Linked DNA regions of Priestia megaterium. Each later gene encodes a partner of the first gene's protein in a complex. Links are inferred from orthologs where the notes say so. Each region holds a gene or a part of one and is shown in the gene's direction. Other genes may lie near its edges. The genes, in order: gcvH and lplA.

Region 1 (3,202 bases):
TGTACGCAACTGAAAGCTCCGTCTATCGTACGGTAGGACTTTTTGAAGACCATATGGGCCAGCTTTCAGAAGAACAGCAAAAAGACGGAAAACAAATTGCCGCTTCCATTGCTGAATATGCCATTGAATGCTCATTAAACAAAGTGTTTGCCACGGAATCTCTTGACTACATCGTAGATGAAGGGGTGCAGCTTCACGGAGGCTATGGTTTTATGAGCGAGTATGAAATTGAGCGCCTGTATCGTGATTCTCGCATTAACCGTATTTTTGAAGGAACAAATGAAATTAATCGACTCTTAGTACCAGGCACATATTTACGCAAAGCGCTAAAAGGAGAGCTTCCGCTGCTTCAAAAAGCACAAACGCTTCAAGAAGAATTGATGATGCTTATGCCGCAGGAAGTAGGAAATGAGCCGTTAGATCAAGAAAAAATGCTTGTGCAAAATGGGAAGAAAATTGCGCTCTTGCTTTTAGGTCTAGCTGCACAGAAGTATGGTAAAGAATTAGAGAAAGAACAAGAAATTCTCGTTAATATTTCCGATATGATTAGTAACGTATATGCAATGGAATCCACTGTTTTACGTACTGAAAAAGCAATTTCCAAAACAGGTGCAGATCAAAACAGCTTGAAAGTAAAATATACGCAAGTATTTTGCCAAGAAGCATTTAATCGAATTGAAGCAGATGCAAAAGAAACGTTAATTGGCGTTGAACAAGGTGATACGCTTAGAGTCATGCTTTCGTCTCTTCGCAAGTTAACGCGCTATACACCAATCAATGTGATTAGCGTAAAGCGCGAGATTGCAAAAACGCTTTTAGAAGTAGAGAAGTTTACAGTTTAAGGGAAAAGGAGCTCGCTTCGCGAGCTTCTTTTTGTTTAAGAAGCCTCTATCTAGGTAAATGATAAAGGATGTGTTAAAATACGAAAAAAGCTTAAAATAAAGGGTGGTTGACGAAATGTCATTATTTTTTTATTCATATCCAAAGTGTGGTACGTGCCGAAAAGCAAAGAAGTGGCTGGATGATAACGGAGTAGCGTATGAAGAAATTCATATTGTAGAAAACCCGCCAACAAAAGAGCAGCTGCAATCTTATTATCAGAACAGCGGCTTAGAATTAAAAAAATTCTTTAATACAAGCGGTAAAAAGTATCGCGAATTAGGGCTTAAAGATAAAGTAAGCAGTGCGAGTGAAGACGAACTTCTGTCTATTCTTGCGTCAGATGGCATGTTAATTAAACGTCCGCTGCTAACAGATGGACAAAAAGTAACGCTTGGCTTCAAAGAAGAGCAGTTTGAGGACGTATGGAAGTAAGTTTTCAAATAGAAAATTTTTACCTTTTACGTTACACTGTTAATAGGAAGTTATTTTAGGTTGTAGAAAGTGTTCTCCACGTTGAAGGCGCTTTTTATATAAACAAATTAAGATACATATTTTGGAGGGATTAAGATGAGTACACCAAAAGATTTGCGTTATTCTGAAGAGCATGAATGGGTAAAAACAGAAGGAGACGTTGTCCGCGTAGGTATTACGCATTTCGCTCAAGCTGAGCTTGGCGACATCGTATTCGTTGAACTGCCAGAAGTAGGAGCAACAGTAGAAGCTGACGAGCCGTTTGGTAGCGTTGAATCAGTAAAAACAGTTTCTGAGCTTTATGCACCAATTAGCGGTGAAGTTGTAGCAGTCAACGACAACTTAAGCGATAGCCCTGAGCTTGTTAATGAATCTCCATACGAAGAAGCATGGATGATTACAATCAAACCGTCTGATGCTTCTCAAGTAGACAAGCTAATGACAGCAGAGCAATACGAAGAAATGACAAACGAAGGATAATATTCCTCCATAAATTGTCTTTATGAAAAGTTTTTGACTGGACACTCTATTAGTAAACAAGCTAAAGGAGTGTCTTTTTATGTTTGAAAAACAAAAAATGGACGTTACAGATCGCGTTACAGCTAAATTTCATGACGGCGGCATGAAATTATATGTTGATAAGCAGCCAATTGGTGAAGTTAGTTACGGAACAAGCGGCAATGAATACCGCTTTGAAGAAGGGTATTCGCAAGAAAATAATAAGTTCTACCAATATACGGATGTACAAAAGCAAGGTGAAACGCAAAAATATACAGACTGCGACGAAGAAGCAGGATGGTGCTAAACAGTGGCAACTGCCGCTGTTTTTCTTGTTTTATGGAAACAATATGGCCTAAGCTGCCTTTTAAAACAGTTCTTTCTTGCAAATTTCTTTTAAAAAACAGGTGAACTGTGATACATTAACGAATATTGTATAGCATAAAGAAATGATGTTACTATACAACTGACGATTATGGGTGATGAAAATGGGGCTAATTGAAATCGAAAAAGTAATTATTGTCGAAGGAAAATCAGATAAAAAACGTATCCAAGATATCATTCGAGAACCAATTGAAATTATCTGTACAAACGGTACGATTAGTTTATCAAAGCTGGATGAAATTATTGACTTTACGTTTAACAAAGAGGTATACATACTCGTTGACTCTGATGATTCAGGGAATAAGCTAAGAAAACAATTTAAACGAGAGCTTCCGGAAGCAGAGCATCTATATATTGATAAAATGTACCGAGAGGTTGCTGCCGCCCCTAGACATCACATAGCAACAGTATTACTGAGTGCCAATATCGATGTTAATGCAGAATTTTTAACATAAAAGGAATGAGCAACATGCAAGAATGGAGCGAAAAACAGCTTGACGATCAGTTAAAAGAAGGACAAAGAGCGTTTATCTTTTTCCATACACCTTTTTGCGGGACATGTCAGCTGGCAAAAAAAATGTTAACCGTAGCAGAAGCGATGCTGCCCGGTGTGACCATCGGAATGAGCAATTTAAATTATATGCCTTCAAAAGCAGAAGTATTTTCAATTGAAAGTGTACCTTGTTTGATTGAAGTGAAAAATGGCGAAATGGTAAAAAAACTCTATGCGTTTCATTCTATCGAGCACGTACTTGAAGAGCTTCGATAATCAAACGTTTGTTTAAAATGAAGAAATTGAAAGAGAGCAAACCGTTGGGGTTGTTGAAATCTTGGGATATTATCCCAAGAACAAAATCTGTTGACAGCCTATCTGACACATGCTAAAATCACACTCATGAATGTTCATAAATGAATGAATATTTCCCAAAAACAAAATAATTGTTGCGAACTCTTATCAAGAGAGGTG
Region 2 (3,286 bases), 4.3 Mb from region 1 along the record:
TAGCACTCATGCTGTTCCTCGATGTCGTTTCCGCATTCTACGCACTTTTTATTGGGTAATCTTTTGAAAAATTCAGTCATTTTTTCTAACATTTTAAATCCCCTCCGTTGTTTTTGTTACTAATATTGTATTATAACAGATGATAAAATGTCAATTATGTTTTATAACAATTTAGCCTATTTTGCTATTCTAAGTGGTTATTTGTTATATAACAATGAGTTATTTCGATAAAATGGCCGAAACGAGTGCCTTTCAGTTAGTTTTCAAAAAAAAGTAGGGTATACTGAACGTAATAAAAATAGTACGAAAGGGTGATTGAAATGAAAGTAACTATTATTGGTTTTTGGGGAGGATATCCCGCGGTTTCAGAAGCTACTTCTAGCTATTTAGTGGAGCACGATGGATTTCAGCTGCTTGTTGATTGTGGAAGCGGTGCATTGGCTCAGCTGCAAAAGTATGCAAAGCCAGAAGAAATAGATGCTATGATTTTATCTCATTATCATCATGATCACGTCGCTGATGTCGGAGTATTTCAATATGCTCGCCTCATTCAGACTCATCTAGGGAACGCTGTTAAGGAACTTTCTATTTACGGACATACATATGATCAGGAAAGCTTCAACAAACTTACTCATAAAGGAATTACTAAAGGGGTAGAGTATGATCCGAGTCAAAAACTTGAAGTTGGGCCTTTTACCATCGAATTTATGAAAACGAAACATCCAGTCGTTTGTTATGCCATGAGAATAAGCGCCGGCAATCAAACTGTCGTGTACACAGCGGACTCTAGTTATTTAGAAGAGTTTGTTTCCTTCTCAGAAGAAGCAGATCTTCTTATTTGTGAATGTAATTTTTATGCCAATCAAGATGGAAGAGGCGCTGGACACATGACAAGTACAGAAGCCGGTACACTTGCTTCAAAGGCAAGTGTCAAACACCTCATGCTTACTCACCTTCCGCACTATGGAGAACATCAACAGCTAGTAGAGGAAGCCGCTGCTCATTATAGAGGTACGCTTACGTTAGCTGAATCAGGATATGTATGGGAATAACAAGGAGGAAAATGAATGTTATTTATTGATAATCAAAAAAATTATGATCCCCGAATTAACTTAGCAATTGAAGAGTATGCGCTCAAGCATCTAGACATTAATGAGACATATCTGCTGTTTTATATTAATGAACCTTCTATTATTATTGGAAAAAACCAGAACACCATTGAGGAGATTAATACAAAATATGTTGAAGATCAGCAAATTCATGTAGTGAGACGTCTATCTGGAGGCGGTGCCGTTTATCATGATAAAGGAAATTTAAACTTCAGCTTTATTACGAAAGACGATGGAAATAGCTTTCATAATTTTAAAAAGTTTACCGAGCCGGTCGTGGAAGCGTTAAAGAAATTAGGAGTTAATGCTGAGCTAAGCGGACGAAATGATTTAATGGCTGAAGGACGGAAAATTTCTGGAAATGCTCAGTTTTCAACGAAAGGGAGAATGTTCAGCCATGGAACTCTTCTTTTTGATTCAGAGATTGAAAACGTCGTATCAGCGTTAAAAGTAAAAAAAGATAAAATTGAATCCAAAGGCATTAAGTCTATTCGAAATAGAGTAGCGAATATCAGCGAATTTTTAGAACAGAAAGTAACGGTGGAAGAATTTAGAGAAATGCTGCTTCGGTATATCTTTGACGGAGAAGAAAATATAACAGAATATAAACTAACGGAAAAAGATTGGGAAACGATTCATCAAATTTCTAAAGAGCGCTATCAGTCATGGGATTGGAACTATGGAAAATCACCTAAATTTAACTTACAGCACTCTCACCGCTTTCCTGTGGGGCAAATTGACGTTCGTTTAGAAGTGAATAAAGGAAAAATCGATGCTTGCACCATTTATGGAGATTTCTTTGGAGTGGGGGATGTCCAGGAAGTACAGGAAAAATTAACAGGTGTTCGTTATGAAAAAGCTTCTATTGAACAAGCCTTAGAAGACATCGATATTCCACATTATTTTGGTAATATTACAAAAGAAAAGTTTGTTGAATTAATCTATTAAGAAAAAAGTCTGCTACATCAGGCTTTTTTTCTTTTTAAACAGATGAGTCTTGTCAATAGAACAGCAGTAACATTATAATAGAATAGAAGAAGTAAGAATTTTTTCATTATTATGACTTAATAATGAATGGTTGTTCATTCATTCGTTATTAAAAGGAGGAAGTTATGAGATGAATTTGTCAGCACAGCTTCATAAAACAGCTGAGCAATTTCCACAAAAATCGGCATATGTTTTTATGGACCAGGAAACATCTTATGCAGATCTTGATGCATCGGTATCTAAGTTTGCTAATGGTCTGAAGCAATTAGGTGTAAAAAAAGGAGATCATATCGCTTTGATTGTCGGCAACTCGCCTCATTTTGTTATTGGATTGTACGGTGCTCTTCGAGTAGGAGCTACTGTTATACCCATTAATCCTATTTACACAGCGGATGAAATTAGCTACATGCTTCAGGATGGAGATGTAAAAGCAGTTATTGCGGTTGATTTACTTCTCCCTATTTTAAAGAAAATTATTGGACACACTCCATTTTTGGAACATGTTATCTTATGTGAAACGACAGATACAGTGGAAAATATACCTTCTTATTTTCACACGTTTTCGCAAGTTGTAAACAGAGGGGAAGCTACATATGATTTTCTGGAGTTAAAAGAAGAAGATGTGGCCATCATTCTGTATACGTCAGGAACGACTGGAAAACCAAAAGGAGCTATGCTTACACATAAGAATATTTATTCAAATGCTCAAGACGTAGCAGATTATTTAAGTATAAATGGGAATGACCGAGTCGTAGCTGCTTTGCCGATGTTTCACGTATTTTGTTTAACTGTTTCATTGAATGCGCCTTTAATGAATGGAGGAACGATATTAATTGAACCGAAATTCAGTCCATCTTCTATATTTGAATTAATTCAAAATCGACAAGCGACTATTTTTGCCGGCGTTCCCACAATGTATAATTTCTTACTTCAGCATGACAAAGGGAAAAAAGAGCACTTTCACACGGTAAGGCTTTGTATATCAGGCGGGGCATCAATGCCGGTGGCACTTCTAACCAATTTTGAACGTAAGTTTGGGGTAATGGTAGCAGAAGGGTATGGATTATCTGAGGCTTCTCCTGTGACATGTTTCAATCCGATTGACCGAGAGAGAAAAGCCGGTTCTATAGGCACATCTATTATGAATGTTGAAAATAAAGTGGTAAACGAACTAGGAGAAGAAGTAGAAG

The links.
Region 2: the proteins of gcvH (region 1) and lplA are in contact, whole or in part, in a crystal structure (PDB 3A7A), measured with the Escherichia coli proteins. The link is inferred for Priestia megaterium from one-to-one orthologs.

What each region holds. Positions count from the first base shown.
Region 1 is NZ_CP085442.1:4,861,245-4,864,446, reverse strand. What follows is about bases 274-3,141. They hold gcvH (glycine cleavage system protein GcvH), read left to right. Parts: upstream 274-1,449; coding sequence 1,450-1,833; downstream 1,834-3,141. Other genes in these bases: LIS78_RS25300 (thioredoxin family protein), read left to right, coding at 2,705-3,004; LIS78_RS25305 (toprim domain-containing protein), read left to right, coding at 2,340-2,690; LIS78_RS25310 (YusG family protein), read left to right, coding at 1,913-2,158; LIS78_RS25320 (arsenate reductase family protein), read left to right, coding at 958-1,314; LIS78_RS25325 (acyl-CoA dehydrogenase FadE), read left to right, coding at 274-842. Also shown: more of LIS78_RS25325, read left to right, coding at 1-273. UniProt on the Escherichia coli protein: The glycine cleavage system catalyzes the degradation of glycine. The H protein shuttles the methylamine group of glycine from the P protein to the T protein.
Region 2 is NZ_CP085442.1:586,587-589,872, forward strand. Bases 111-3,062 are described here. They hold lplA (lipoate--protein ligase), read left to right. Parts: upstream 111-1,067; coding sequence 1,068-2,057; downstream 2,058-3,062. Other genes in these bases: LIS78_RS03120 (MBL fold metallo-hydrolase), read left to right, coding at 321-1,052; LIS78_RS03130 (fatty acid--CoA ligase family protein), read left to right, coding at 2,227-3,062. Also shown: protein YhfH, read right to left, coding at 1-92; more of LIS78_RS03130, read left to right, coding at 3,063-3,286. UniProt on the Escherichia coli protein: Catalyzes both the ATP-dependent activation of exogenously supplied lipoate to lipoyl-AMP and the transfer of the activated lipoyl onto the lipoyl domains of lipoate-dependent enzymes.